Regions from separate parts of the Sediminibacillus dalangtanensis genome, predicted to be linked through region 1. Evidence: riboswitches for the same ligand, from Rfam matches in the RefSeq annotation. Region 1 holds a riboswitch; the other holds the start of a gene.

Region 1 (7,794 bases):
ACAAGCTCCTCACAAAGTCTGGACAAATGCGTGGATACCAGGGAGGCATTGGCCAAAAACTCGACGACAAAATCCCGGTCACTTACCGCATCGAGGCTGTTTTCGCAAATTCCTTCAAATCGCAGTTTGTCGGCTACGTATTGCCGGTCGATCGGAAATGTTGTCCCAGCCAGCGCTCCTGCACCAAGCGGCGACTGATTAACTCGTTTCCAGCTGTCAGATAGCCGTTCGATGTCCCGTTGAAACATAAATACATACGCCATCATATGGTGGGCAAACAAAACAGGTTGGGCACGCTGCAAATGGGTGTACCCGGGAAGCACTGTTTCCAAATGGCCCTCGGCCTGTTTGTGCAATGCCCTTTGCAGATCCAACAGTAACTGGCTGATCGTCACCACGGCTTCCCGTAAATACAACCGCATATCCAAAGCGACTTGGTCATTCCGGCTCCGGCCGGTATGAAGTTTTCCACCGACAGAGCCTATCTCCTCGATCAACAGTTTCTCTATATTCATATGAATGTCTTCGTTTTCTTCACTGAGGACTGCCTCACCCGCTGCTATTTTATCCCCTACGGCTTTCAAGCCAGCTGTAATGGCGTCTGCATCTTCTTCCGATACGATGCCGCAAACCTTCAACATTTCCACATGGGCAAGGCTCCCTTGTATATCGTAGACTGCCAGTTTTTGATCAAAATGAATAGATGCTGTATATTCATCGACTAATTCATTTGTCGGCTTGGTGAACCGTCCGCCCCATAGTTTCATTGTTTAACAGCTTCCTTTACATCGACGACAACATTTTCAATCGCCTCATCTGTTACAGCATTGGTCTGATTGACTGCGGCATGGACCTTTGTAGGAAGACCCCAAAGCTTGATAAAGCCAAGAGCTGCTTCATGATCAAAAGAATCCTCTGGTTTATAGGTTGCCAAATCAAAATCATAAAGCGATTGTGCCGATTCCCGGCCGATGACTTGTGCATGACCTTTGTACAGCTTGACCTTGACCGTTCCGGACACATGGGTCTGCGTTTGTTCAATAAACGCCTGTAATGCTTTTGTCAATGGAGAATACCATAAACCATCGTAGACGGTTTGTGCCAGCTTCTGTTCCACCGTCGGCTTGAATTGAGCCACTTCACGAGGAAGGGTCAATGCTTCCAATTCCTGGTGTGCCGAGATCAATGTCAGAGCAGCCGGCGCCTCATAGATTTCGCGTGATTTAATACCGACCAAACGATTTTCCACATGGTCGATCCGTCCGACACCATGCTTCCCGGCGATTTGATTCAATTTCAGGATGAGCTGAGAAAACTCCATGGCTTCTCCATCAAGTGATACAGGTTTTCCTTGCTCGAAGGTGATTTGGACGACCTGAGGCTTGTCGGGCGCATCGACCGGGTCTGTTGTTAAATCGTAAGCGCCTTTAGGTGCTTCCGCCCAAGGATCTTCCAAAATGCCGCATTCATTGCTTCTTCCCCATAAATTCTGGTCAACACTGTACGGATTATCGATATCAACCGGAACAGGAATCCCATTTTCTTCAGCATAAGCAATTTCCTCATCCCTTGACATCGCCCATTCACGTACTGGTGCTACAATTTTCAAATCCGGGTTCAAGGCGGTAAATGCCACATCGAATCTTACTTGGTCGTTACCCTTCCCCGTACAGCCATGGGCTACAGCCACAGCACCTTCCTTTTCCGCAATCCCGACAAGGACTTTGGCGATCAAAGGTCTGGACAACGCTGAAATCAAGGGGTATTTGCTTTCATACAATAGGTTGGCTTGCAAGGCCGGAAGTACGTATTCATCTGCAAAGAGTGATTTCGCGTCCACCACATATGATTTGATCGCTCCAACATCGAGCGCTTTATTCTTAACAAACTCTAGGTCCTTCCCTTCTCCAACATCCAAAGCGACTGCAATCACATCGAAGTTATATTTATCCTGAAGCCATTTGATGGCGACAGAAGTATCAAGACCACCTGAATATGCCAAAACAATCTTTTCTTTTTTCATTTGATTAACGCTCCCCTTCTGCTTGTTATCTATTAATAGTTTGATCATGTTTAGTTTGTATGAATTATTATGCACTATTAGGTATATTAATTCAACAATAAAAACTCATTTTTTTAGGAAAAAGTGAATTATCCTGTAAATCTATTAATAATACACTCTTTTTTTCGGTGACATTTTTCCATGCCATCTATTTATAATGTAATTTATGATGGGCGGACACAGTTGTGATTCTTGCCCACCGCCCATTTTCCATCACGCCGGTCGAAAACACTGCCGTCAATTGATTTCTGGTTCTCCTTTGTTCTCCTCCTCTAAAAATGCATGAATTTATACATATTCATTCATACCCATGCAAAAAAGGAAAGCTAGTTGTAACTTTCACGGCTTACCGACGTCTACCTAAAAAACTAAAGGGTGGTCAAAACATGAAAAAGCGGTATTTCCATTTATTCTCAGTCTGTTTATTCCTGCTTTTGGCAGCTTGCAGCAACGACTCCAAGGAAAGTGCCGACATGCCCATGGAGATGGACAGCGCTGAAACAGAAAGCAGTCAAGACAATGCAGCTTTAAGCGACAAGATGGCGGAGGAAAACGGAGAAGAGGGAGCCCAACAGGAAGAGGAAAAAGCAGTCGAGAAAGCAAGTCAAGCAAACCGGAAAGTGATTTACCACGCAAATTTGCGGATTGAAGTAAAAGATTACCAGCAGACTTTGGAAAATATTCAATCACAAGTGACAGAAGCCGGCGGTTATGTGGTTGAATCGAGTACCTATCAAAACCCTGAAGATGACCGTACCGAGGGACATATCACCGCAAGGATTCCTCAAGAACAATTCCAGCCGTTCATCGATTTTGTCAAAGAGGGCAGCAGCAAAGTATTGGAAAACAATGTTTCCGGACAGGATGTCACCGAAGAATACGTCGACCTGCAATCCCGCCTCAAGTCCAAGCAGGCTGTCGAAAAAAGGTTGATGGCTTTTATGGAGGAAGCAGAGAAAACCGAAGATTTGCTGAAAATATCCGAAGACTTAGCCGGTGTACAAGAAGAGATTGAGACGATCACTGGAAGAATCAACTATCTGGAAAATAAAACGGACTTGGCCACTGTTGATATTAACCTTCAGGAGAATGATGTGCGGATCTCCGGCAGCAGTGGGGAATCCACTACCTGGCAAAAGACAAAGGAACAGTTTGTCAAAAGTATCGATCTTCTCTTATCTTTCTTTTCAGGATTGATCGTGTTTCTATTTGGTAACCTGCCGATACTGCTGTTGCTGGGCGTTCTGGTATTTTTGGGGATTTTCATCGCACGTAAAGCAGTCCAGAAAACGAAGCAGCGGGATAAAACGGAAAACTAGCTCTTGAAAAAATCAGCAGGCTGTGGCAAGGTTATAGTGTAATCAAGACAATTAAATGAATCACTTTCATGTAGGGGGACCAGTTGCTGCTGGTTGAGATTGTATCCGTCAAGATACTGACCCTTGGAACCTGATCTGGCTGACACCAGCGTAGGGAACATATTTGAACGGTAGTATGCGATAATATGCACCCTGGGTATGGCCTATGGTGCATTTTTTTATTGCCCTTCAATGGCTAACCTTCAACAGAACCGTAAGCAATTTTCGTGGCAGTTCACACGGTTCCTGTTCCCTATTTCAGTCCTGCATCGTCTAAGTGTTTCATCATTAACCGCTAGGAGGAAATAGGATGAAAAAGTTACTAATTTTACTTACCGCCCTGCTGCTGTTGGCAGCTGGCTGCAGTAGCGAAGAGAACTCCGGTTCACAAGAAAAGGACGCATTAAAGAAAGTGTCCCTCGTGCTGGATTGGACGCCTAATACAAACCACACTGGCATATATGCTGCTCAGGAAAAGGGATATTTCAAGGAAGAAGGGCTCGATGTGGAAATTCTGATGCCCGGAGAAGCAGGGGCAGATCAATTAGTCGCATCTGGGAAAGCAGATTTTGGAATAGGCGCCCAGGAAGCCTTGACGGAAGCCCGTGTACAAGATATACCGATTGTTTCGATTGCTGCCATTATTCAGCATAATACTTCCGGTTTTGCTTCACCAAAAGAAAAAGGAATCACTTCGCCAAAAGATTTTGAAGGAAAAACGTATGGCGGTTGGGGTGCACCCGTGGAGAAAGCGGTGATCGATTCCCTAATGAAGCAGGAAAATGCCGATGTAGAAAAAGTCGATATCGTCAATATGGGAGATACTGACTTCTTTACAGCAGTCGAGCGTGATATTGACTTCGCCTGGATTTATTACGGCTGGACCGGCGTTGAAGCAGAGCTTCGCGGGAAAGAGTTGAATATGCAGTACCTGACAGACTACTCCGAAAAACTGGACTACTATACACCTGTACTCACGACAAGTGAACAGAAAATCGCCGATGAGCCAGAGACCGTCGAAGCCTTCGTAGCTGCCGTTTCCAAAGGTTATCAGTTTGCAGCGGATCAGCCAGATGAAGCCGCCGACATTCTCATTGATGCGGTTCCAGATTTGGACGCCGAACTGGTTAAAGCGAGTCAGCAATGGTTGTCTCCGAAATATCAGGATGATGCACCCCGATGGGGCGAACAACAACAGCAAGTCTGGGAAAACTATGCCGACTGGATGTATGACAATGGCCTGCTCGATCATGAGTTAGAAGCCGAAAAAGCTTTCACCAACAAATTTTTACCGGACGGAGGAGAAGAAAACAATGAGTGATTCACTGGTAAGTATTCAAATTATCCCAAAAACCAAAAACGGCGAAGATGTCATTCCTTATGTAGATGAAGCAATCGCGGTAATCGAGGAATCCGGGGTACGTTATCAGGTAAACCCGCTGGAAACGACGATGGAGGGAGATTTAACCGAGCTGTTTGCTGTTATCGAAAAAATGAACAAACGGATGATCGAGCTGGGGAGCCTTAATGTCATTTCCCAAGTAAAAATTCTTTACCAGCCCGACGGCGCTTCCATGGATAAACTGACGGAGAAATACCGTAAATGAAACAATTAAAGACAGGATGGCGCCCGGTTATAGCCATCCTGCTTTTATTGGTGATTTGGGAGACAGCAGGCAGAGCTGCGGAAATACCCTCCTGGCTGCTGCCGACACCGTCACAAATATGGCAGGAGGCAGTCGCAGGATGGGGGGATTACAAGCTGCATTTGTTCTCGACTATCAAGCTGACCCTGATCGGATTTCTCCTTGGTACCAGTATCGGGATTACAGCTTCTGTCTGTCTGCATTTGCTTCCTAAACTGAGAGAAACTGTTTATCCGTTGATGATTCTCTCGCAAAACATTCCAATCATCGTCCTTGCCCCGTTGTTGGTTATCTGGTTCGGATTCGGCATTCTTCCCAAGCTGATCATCATTACGTTGGTCTGCTTTTTTCCGATTGCCGTTGCTACATTGGATGGTTTCCGTCAAACAAGTCCGGAGCTGCTCCATTACTTAAAAATGGCCGGGGCAGACAAACGGCAAATATTTTGGAAACTGGAATGGCCTACCGCCCTTCCATCGTTGTTTTCCGGCCTTAAGATTTCCGCTACCTACAGCGTAATGGGAGCCGTGATATCCGAGTGGCTCGGTGCACAACAAGGAATCGGAGTGTACATGACCTTAGCATCTTCATCGTTCAGGACCGATAGGGTTTTTGTCGCGATCTTTTTTATCATGGTGTTGTGCCTTCTTTTTTTTGTCGTCATTATCACCATAGAAAAACGAGTCATCCGCTGGAAAAAGAAAGGGGCTGAACAGCATGGCTGAATTATCACTTATCGATATTTCCAAATCATTCGGTGGCAGACAAGTATTGGAGAACGTTTCCTTGTCTGTTTCTGATGCCGAATTTGTCTCGATTGTCGGTCCTTCCGGAAGCGGTAAAAGCACTTTGTTTCATTTGATTGGCGGATTGCTGGAACCGGATAGCGGCGACATTTACTTGGATGGCAAGCGGGTGAATGGAAAAAGAGGAGCAATCAGTTACATGCCGCAGTCCCCTTCTTTGCTGCCCTGGCGCACTGTCTTGGAGAATATCATGCTCGGCGTAGAAATCATAGGGGAGAAAAATCGGAGCGAAGCGATCAATATGATGGCAAAAGCTGGGCTGGCAGGATACGAAGATGCTTATCCTGATTACCTGTCAGGCGGGATGAAGCAGCGTGCTGCCTTTATACGCAGCATGTTGAGCCCTCAGCCGCTAATGTGTCTGGATGAACCTTTTTCGGCATTGGATGAGTTTACCCGATTGGACATGCAGCAATGGCTGCTTTCTATGTGGGAGGAGCACCGACGCTCCATCCTGTTTGTCACCCATAATATTGAAGAAGCACTATTCCTTTCGGACCGGGTAATTGTCTTATCCAGTGGTCCAGCCCGGGTAAAGGCAGATTTCACGATTCCTTTTCCCCGCCCGCGCAAGGAATCCATGGTTTTATCCCAAGATTTCTTAGAGTGGAAAAAAACAATTTACCAGGAACTGCGAGTGATGGCATGAAGCAAGTGATCGATGCCCATATACACCTTGATATGTACACAAATACACAACAGCGACAGTTGTTGCAGGAGCTGGACGAGTATCATATAGAGGGGTTGGTTGCAGTATCAAACCATCTTTCTTCGGCTAAACAGACATGGCAGCTTGCCAAAGTCGATAAGCGTATCCAACCTGCTTTTGGGTACCACCCCGAACAGCAGCTTCCGACAGCTGAAGAACTATATGAATTGGTAGGCTTTATGGAACAGCATCACACTGACATGAAAGCAGTAGGGGAGGTCGGCTTGCCTTACTACATGCGCAAAGAGGATCCGACAATAAGCATCGAACCCTATAAGCAACTATTAGAAACAATGATCATCCATGCAGGAAACTGGAATAAACCAGTGGTCTTACACGCTATATATGAAGATGCCCCAATTGTCTGTGAACTATTGGAAAAGCATTCAATTCGCCAAGCTCATTTTCACTGGTTTAAAGGGGACAAAAGCACCGTCCGACGTATAGTCGGAAACGGATATATGCTTTCCGTTACGCCAGACTGTTTGTATGAATCGGAAATACAGCGGTTGATTCGGCAAATTCCCCTCACTTCATTGATGGTTGAAACAGATGGGCCCTGGCCATTTGAAGGACCGTTCCATGGATTGATGACGCACCCGAAGATGATCCACGCCAGTGTTGCCAAAATCGCTGAATTGAAGCGACTTCCAGTTGAAGCGGTCTACCATCAGCTAGTTGCTAACACAAAAGATTTTTATCAGCTATGATAATTTATTTTAGACTTCCCCAGACTTCTTATATTGGTTCTACATCCTGCGCTACGGAAATACACTACGCTTTCCGCGGGCGGCTGGTGAGCCTCCTCGAGCTAACGCTCTCCGGGGTCTCCCCTAGGCCTTTCCTCCCGCGGGAGTCTACGTGTATTTCCTTCGCTGATAGAAGTCTGGTTCCACCAAAAATCCTATGGGCATTTTTCCGTGATAGTTGGTTAGAGTTCATCAGATAAGCTGAGAGCACTCTGTCACCTTTTTTCAGCTAGCTTCGGGCTGTGCCTTATTATTGAATCTCGAGAGCAGCCATCCCATATAATCTGAGACTGTATGGCTTTTTTTCGTTTCTTTACAACCAATCGGGGGTACTTGCATATATATTATCAACTGGAATCACAGTTTGTTATACTGGTTGAAAAAAGGAGGAGGAGATCGGAATATGGATCCATTGACTGTAAAAGAGCTTGCCAATCGTGTGTTACATCACGAGGATATTTTTA
Region 2 (7,794 bases), 1.2 Mb from region 1:
TCGTATTGAGTGTGTTGCTTTTTATAAGGTTGGGTACGCAATCATGAAATGCAGGATGGTTACCTGATCGGTTGTATTAACATAAGTATGAAGGCGGTCTCCTTTAAACCGAATGGAATCATAAGCTTCCAATCTATACGTCTCCCCATCCACTTTGATGGACAGACCGCCAGCCATTACAGTCACAAATTCTGTTACACCTGTTTGGTGTGCTTCTGCCTCATATTTTCCTCTTGCCTGTAAGTATCCTCGATAAAGCTCCGTACGTCCATAAGAAGGGAACAATGGCTCCGCAGTAAAAACCTCATCCGAACTGCTTAGTTTCAAACTTTCTGTCTTTCGAGATACAGCTACTTCTCCTTCTATGGACAACAAATCGGTAATCGGGATATTCAGCCCATTCGCTATTTTCCAAATCACGGACAATGTCGGATTTCCCTCTCCATTCTCGATTTTTAGCAAGGTCAATCTACTAACACCAATTATACTGGAAAGCGCGTCAATGCTAAGTCCTTTTCTTGCCCTGAATTGCCGCAAGTTAGTCCCGATTCTTTTTCCAGCATCTCCTGTCTGTCGTTCCTTCGGTTTATTCATGCTTTCACCTCATTTACCGAAAATCGGTTTATTATAATAAACAAAAAGTAAAACATAGTATACTAATGCCTGAATTTATATTAAAATATACAAAAAGTAACCTTTAATATACCTATTTTATCAAATAAAAGAAGGGAAGGACAAAATGAAAGGATCAAATGGAGCGACAGTAAAAATTGCCTTGTTGGAAGCTTTGCCGCTGGCAACCGCTATAGCAGCATACGGTTTATCTTTCGGGGTGTTGGCCAACCAGGCCGGTTTCCATCCGGGAGAAGCGACAGCCATGTCCGTTTTGGTTTTTTCCGGCTCGGTGCAGCTGGCCGCGGCAGGAATGCTGATAGGTGGAGCGGGCATGGTGAGTGTATTAATTACAGCCACTTTATTGAATTTACGCAACCTCTTATACGGAGCGGCGCTTTCTAAAGGAATTTCAACCGCTGGTAGATGGAGATGGGCATTATCCTTTTGGGTCTCCGATGAACCATTCGTTCTAGGAAGCGCCCGGTTTACCAAATATGGACCAGATCCATTATATTTTGCCGTTATCTCATTTACATTCTATATTGCCTGGGTTTTTGCTACGCTTGCAGGAGCACTCATTGGAGGGGAAATCGACCCCCATCAATGGGGATTGGATTTAGCATTCCCTCTTACCTTCACCGCTTTGCTTATACCAAGCCTCCGGAAACGCCCAGAAATAACCACAGCCTTGGCAGCAGCTATTTTAACAACAGGAATGGAATTTGTTTTTCCCGACAACCCTTTAACAATTATCGCAACGGGGGTTGCTGCACCATTTGCAGGGCTATTGATGGCAAGGAGGGACCGCCATGTTTCATGATTGGATATTGATTGGATTGCTTGCTGTATCAACCTATTTTTCCAGAATCATAGGGACAGCGTTTATGGCAGGACGCGAACTAGGACCTGCTCTTCGACGATATTTTGATTTTTTGCCTATAGCAATTATTACGTCCCTTATTTTAAAACAAATGATTATTCCTGTTAACAACCAGCTTACACTTTCTATCCCCGTCCTTATCGGAAGTCTTGTCACTGCAGTAATTCTTCGAATATCAAGCCGTTTTCTTCCTTCTCTCCTGACAGGAATGTTGGCCGGAATTCTTATCCGAATGGGAATCGGTTAAAAAGGAAAGGACTGCCGAAATCCTAAGCAGTCCTTGCTATATGTGTTTCTTCCTTAGCTTTTCAGTCCATAATCGACCAATATGCAGGTTTCACATTATACTCCGGGTCAAAAACGAACGGAGCATCTTTTCCTATGCCATCATTGTACTCTTCGGCCCTGTCATCAAGCCAGGTATGATCATCTGCAATGCCCCAAAAGGTTACGTTGCTGATTTTATCTTCCAGTCTCTCATACAAGGCAAACAAATCATCATAGCGCTGTGCCTGGGTAAGGAAGATACTGTCCGGAATGGCATCGTATGTTGGATATGCAGGAGCTGGAGGCCATCCGTAAATGCTAACATCGAGTTCGGTGATTTGGTTATCAAGTCCAAGATCAGCGAACATATTGATCGAATCCTCCATCTCCTGAAGGGATGGCCAGCCAAGCTGGATATGGGATTGATGTCCCACTCCGTCTATCGGAACCCCTTGTTCCAACAAATCAACAACAAGATTGTACAAGTACGTACGCTTCGGTTCTACTTCTGTATTGTAGTCATTGATATAAAGTTTTGCATCTTCGCCAGCGTATTTCCTGGTTGTTTCAAATGCAGTCTTGATGTAGTCCGTCCCCGTTATTTGATACCAGGGGGATTCACGCAGCCCGCGTTCATTGGAAGCATATTCATCGATTACTTCATTGACGACATCCCATGAATCTACATCATCTCTATATCGCTTAACAATGGTTTTTATATGTTTTTCCAATCGTTTCAGTAGTAATTGCTTGTTTTTCTCCCGTTGTTTCGGATCCGTTTCATCCACCATCTTGTTCCCTTGCTTATCGAGGAAAAACCATTCTGGTACCTGGCTGTGCCAGACGAGATTATGGAAACGAACCTCCATGTTATTTTCCCTGGCAAACTGGACAACCTTGTCTGCTTCTTCAAAATCATAACGCTTTTCTTCCGGATGAATATTAATCGGTTTCATGACGTTTTCCGCAACGATGCTGTTATAATGGTGTTTAAGTATTTCTCCCTGTGTTCCCTCCAATTGATAAGGCTCCACTGCGGCTCCAATGGTAAAGGAATCCTGATATCTTTCTTGGATGGATGGCACTTCTAAGGCACTGGCAGCACTTTCTGTTTGTTCCGCCCCCACTTTATGGACACCAACAGAAACGAACAGAGAAAAGGCAAGGCCTGCAATTATAGGTTTTCGTAGGACTTGTAACATCAATCATTTCCTCCTTTTTAAAATAAAAAGTTACAAAAAAACCCTCCTCCATCCCTCCCATCACATAAACTACAGAGAAGCAGCATTATAAGAGTGACTCCTCTGTTTGTAAGCCCTTTCATTATAAACATCTACACTTTGTTTATCAATTGAACGAACTAACTTTTCTAAAAAATAAATAAATAGAACCAACCCCTCCCATTTTTGTCGGCCAAATGGACTACTATTTGCCCATCAAAAAAACAGCCTGAGATTTGCCAGGCTGTTTTCAGCTAATGTTCGTTACCCTGCGATGATCAGATTAGCAGCGATTCGTTCTCAAATATAAAAGCATAGCGGATATCAATAAACAAAAAATACTCATCTGTCAGCGGAAAGCTAAATGTTCGAATCATTTCCCTTGTTTCAATATCCGAATAGATTTCGGACAGGATCCCCCTGCTCCATGTTTTCATCTGCATAGTATTTTCTAGGAAGTAAGGACGAAAAGCCCAGTTCGACCCTATTTTATCAGGCTCCATCTCCCACCGGCCATCTCTTTTTCGAAAGTTGGAAGATACTTGGTGACCGTCGCTATCGCAGATAAACATCCGAAAACTCTCTTCCTCAAAGTCGCTGGTCAAGCCTTCGATAAAGTGATCAGCCTTCTTGGTTCCTTCCCACTGGGACTGAATCCTTTTTACTTTTTGCTCCCAATTCAGCACATGAAGCAGACGTTGTTCTACCAGTTGTTTTTCCCGCTTGATGTATTCGGATACCTTTTCTGTCACATTTATCCTTAATACGGACTGACCGTCCAAAGCAAAACCGGGTTTCGCCAGATAATACCCCTGGTAAAAACGGCCGCCATGTTTCCAGGCAAAATACAATTGAAAATTATCTTCTATGTTTTCAAACAATAAAGCTGCTCCGATCCGCCTGGCAAGCATGGATAGCGAATGCATGATATCTTGAAAACCATCCGCATTGTGACGACGGATGATATCTGTATCTATTTTTAATATATGCGGTTCCAGTTGGCGAATCCGGTCAATATTAGAGCTTTTCGCTCCAACATGGTCGACTGCAATCTGAATGCCGAAAGTCTTATAATAAAGCAGAAGATGGTTCAAGTTTTCAAACGCCTCGTCAAAATCATGCTCCGTCACTTCAATGACAATACGGTTCATCGAAAACCCTTTTGCCTCGAAATCCAACAACAGTTGTAACAAATCTTCTCCGTCATTGACCATCAGTTGTTTTGCATTCCGGTTGATGAATAAATAGCCATCCACTTCGGCTTCAAGCATTTCCGTTATGGCAATTTGTAAAAGATGTTGATCGACTTCTACTTTGAATTCTTCCGGTACTTCCGGATCAGAAAAAAAAGGACCAAGACTCTCCCATTCTTCTTCATTTCTGAATCTGCCCAGCACTTCATAACCTGCTACCGTATGACGAATCGCGCTGACAATCGGCTGGTAGACAGGTTTTATACTCTCTAAATTGTCCAGGATATCCAATGGATCCATGAGTTACCCCTACCTTCCGTAACCATTCTATTATTTTTCTCTCAGGAAGCTTTTTTCGGGGGAGAAACAGGGGCAGCGGTTTTGGGCCGAATTAATGTCGGCGCACTGCTTAGTACCAATACTGTCAATATAGAACACAATACAGCGGCGCCCAGTGCTGTCACCCCGTTGGCAACAAAGGAAAACCAGACAGGATTCATTCCCTCTGGAGCATATTCACCCCAAAATATAAAACCGGCAATGAAATGCCAAAAGTAACGGGCGATACTACCGACAAAAACAGCGACAGTCACCAAACATAAAGCGGCTCTTTTTCTCCCCCTGCGATATGCTGTCTGAACCGGTTGATAAAAAAGTCCGGCAAAACCAACAAAGGCAAAAGCTACAAAATACTCGATAAATCCTTGTAAAGGCGTAAGAATAGAACGAGCTGCATCACCAAGAGCCACTTGCAACAATCCCCAAATAAAGCCTGCCAGAACACTGACAATGAAGCCTCTCCGGAATGCGAGCAGGAAAATCGGTACCATGGCAAACGAGATGGAAATCGATGGAGACAATCTGATCGAAGGAAGTAAATCAAAAACAAATGCCAGTGCAGCGAAAAATGAAGCTTCAATCAATGCAACCAATCCCAACTTCTTCAACATATAAAAAAACTCCCCTTTTCCATACGAAACACCAAGGGAGAACATGTATGCAGACAGCCAGAATCCGATCCACCATCATCCACATCCCTGCGCTAGCATTAACTAACAGGTTCAAAGGGTCAGAACAGTCTCGTTCACTCTCAGCATAAAGCTCCCCTTGTGGTTTCGCTTATGTAATTTTGTGTTGCGCTTCTTTTATTATAACCGATTCTCCTTGGGGGTGGTAGAGGTTTGCTTTTCATACACAATCACTTTCTTCGATTTTCTCAATCAACAAATCTCCATCAAGTTTGCTAAAATAATCCTGATGCTTTGGAGAAAATAGAAACAGTTTTCATAGGGGATACTGATTAAAAGCAAATTAGAGAGAAGGAGAATCAATCATGTCAGTGACAGACAAGGAAGCCGTCCGTTTGGAAAATGTATCCTACACTGCCGACGGTCAGAAGATATTGAAACAGATAACCGGCTCTTTTCCTGAAGGAAAAATCACAACCTTGGTCGGGCCGTCCGGCGCTGGTAAAACCAGTTTGTTCCGATTGATGAACGGGCTGCGCGCGACCACATCTGGTAACATCTACGTACAAGAAAAGCCCATAGAAGTATATAACCCTGTAGAACTCAGAAGGAAAGTAGGTGTGGCTTTGCAAAGCGCCACCATGATCAGTGGGAGTGTTTTCGAAAATTTATCTCTTCCGCTCAAACTGCAGGGAAAAGAACTTGAACAGGATGACGCATTGGAATTATTAGACTTAGTCGGACTGAAGCGGGATAGCATACAACAGAACATTAAGGATTTGTCCGGGGGCCAGCGGCAAAAGCTGTCGATTGCCCGTACCTTAGTTAATCGTCCTGATGTGCTGCTGTTAGATGAAATCACTGCTTCACTGGATCGTGTTTCACAACAGGATATCGAAGAATTGATCATTCGAATCAATCAAAACTATGGTACGACGATAGTTTGGATCACCCACAACTTACAACAGGCGAGAAGCCTCGGTGACTATACTTGGGTGATGATTGAAGGAGAAGTGGTAGAAACAGGGGAAAGCAGTTTGTTGAACAACCCTTCCAATGAACAGGTCAAAAGGTTTGTGAAGGGGGAAGATGCATGAATTATCTTACATTGTCCCTCGCACTCATTTTTGTTATCATTCCGCTTTTATTATCGAAAGTTTTAAGACTGGAACTGGAAAAGGATACGATTATTGCTGCCATCCGCTCGATTATACAGCTGCTTGCGGTCGGGTATTTATTGCAGTATGTATTTGATGCTGAAAACATGCTCTACATTCTATTAATGGTTGTTCTGATGATTGCGGCAGCCACACAAAATGCAAGACGGAAAGGCAGGTCGATTCAAGGAATTACCTGGAAACTGATTCTCACCTTTATTGTTGTAGAAGTGCTTACCCAAGGTATTCTGCTCGGGCTTTCGATCACACCACCTACTCCTCAATATATCATTCCAATCAGCGGAATGATTATCGGGAATTCCATGGTTTTGTCGATATTGTTTTTGAATCGATTTACCGCTGAAGTGGAAGACCACGAGGACGAAACCGAGTTGATTCTCTCATTGGGTGGTACACCTAAACAAGCGATTCATCGCCAACTGATCACTTCCATCAAAGCGAGCACCATTCCAACCATTGAGAGCCAAAAAACCATCGGACTTGTCCAGCTCCCAGGAATGATGAGCGGCCAAATCATAGCAGGTGCAGACCCAGTGCAAGCCGTCCAATTTCAGTTGTTAATTTTATTCCTGATTTTGACAACAGCAGTGGTCACCAGCATCTTGCTCGGTTACATGTCTTATCCGACCTTGTTCAACGAACGCATGCAGCTTGTCAAAAGCAGAATGAAAGAATAAAATCCGGGGTCAGTCCCTCCCGCACCAGTAACGACACCCAAATACCGCGGGAGGGACTGACCCCTTAACCAAACTAGGTGAGATATTCCACGGATTTGGGGACACACCTTCAATCTCCCTAAACCCCGCTCTGTCAACATTCAGCTCATTAACAGATCCTGTCTCCCCCATTTGGGGTCAGTCCCTAAAACGGTCCCGACAGGTTGAGAATGACAGAAATTCATATATTGGGGACTGACCCCCGTATTCCCCCTTAGCCCTTAGTTAGACCCTGTAGTCATCTTTGAACCAGTTAAACAGGTAATCTTGGGTGTAGAGGTCGTTTGGGTAGTCAATGAAGGCTGTATCTTCTTCTTCATAAAGGAATTGCAGAAATTCGTTGAGTGCGCCCATATACTCGCCATATAAAAATTCGAAGCTGACGGTTTCTTTTGGCATGAGGTTTTGCTGGCAAACTTTTGGATCAGCATAATTTACGTAAGTCCGGCAAGGAATCGGTCTGATTTCATAAGCCATGCATTGATTGGTTTCTGTATCGAGCATGACGCATGGCAGTTGTTTTTTCCGGTAGGCAAGTTTGAACTCCCGGTCGGTTTCCGTTTCAATGGCTGACAGATCTTCAAGCTGCTTGCCGTACTCTTGGAAATAATGATGAAAATGAGCATGAAGTTTGTTCCTGCGCTGCTCAGGAAAAACCGCCATCGCCTGTCTCATCAGCTTTGCTTCCATTTTATTGATAATGATAGGATAATAGCAGCAAAACGCACAGCCCATCCGACAAGAGGCCTCCAATTCC

What was found. A riboswitch is a leader RNA that binds a small molecule or an ion and turns the genes downstream of it on or off. The one in region 1 is predicted to bind thiamine pyrophosphate.
Region 2: it holds a riboswitch for thiamine pyrophosphate, as region 1 does, so the genes downstream of both, thiT (energy-coupled thiamine transporter ThiT) here and ERJ70_RS01185 (ABC transporter substrate-binding protein) in region 1, are expected to answer to the same signal.

What each region holds. Positions count from the first base shown of each region.
Region 1 is NZ_CP046956.1:209,627-217,420, reverse strand. It holds gene argH (argininosuccinate lyase) at 1-767, opposite strand, end outside; gene ERJ70_RS01195 (argininosuccinate synthase) at 764-2,023, opposite strand; gene ERJ70_RS01190 (DUF4349 domain-containing protein) at 2,449-3,381, shown strand; TPP riboswitch at 3,444-3,555, shown strand; gene ERJ70_RS01185 (ABC transporter substrate-binding protein) at 3,731-4,741, shown strand; gene ERJ70_RS01180 (thiamine-binding protein) at 4,734-5,027, shown strand; gene ERJ70_RS01175 (ABC transporter permease) at 5,024-5,791, shown strand; gene ERJ70_RS01170 (ABC transporter ATP-binding protein) at 5,784-6,521, shown strand; gene ERJ70_RS01165 (TatD family hydrolase) at 6,479-7,291, shown strand; gene ERJ70_RS01160 (MBL fold metallo-hydrolase) at 7,734-7,794, shown strand, end outside.
Region 2 is NZ_CP046956.1:1,408,636-1,416,429, reverse strand. It holds gene ERJ70_RS07240 (serine hydrolase domain-containing protein) at 1-9, shown strand, start outside; gene ERJ70_RS07235 (helix-turn-helix domain-containing protein) at 22-594, opposite strand; gene ERJ70_RS07230 (AzlC family ABC transporter permease) at 740-1,435, shown strand; gene ERJ70_RS07225 (AzlD domain-containing protein) at 1,425-1,742, shown strand; gene ERJ70_RS07220 (endo-1,4-beta-xylanase) at 1,804-2,964, opposite strand; gene ERJ70_RS07215 (EAL domain-containing protein) at 3,261-4,475, opposite strand; gene thiT (energy-coupled thiamine transporter ThiT) at 4,517-5,125, opposite strand; TPP riboswitch at 5,193-5,293, opposite strand; gene ERJ70_RS07205 (ABC transporter ATP-binding protein) at 5,509-6,240, shown strand; gene ERJ70_RS07200 (ABC transporter permease) at 6,237-6,998, shown strand; gene ERJ70_RS07195 (YkgJ family cysteine cluster protein) at 7,263-7,794, opposite strand, start outside.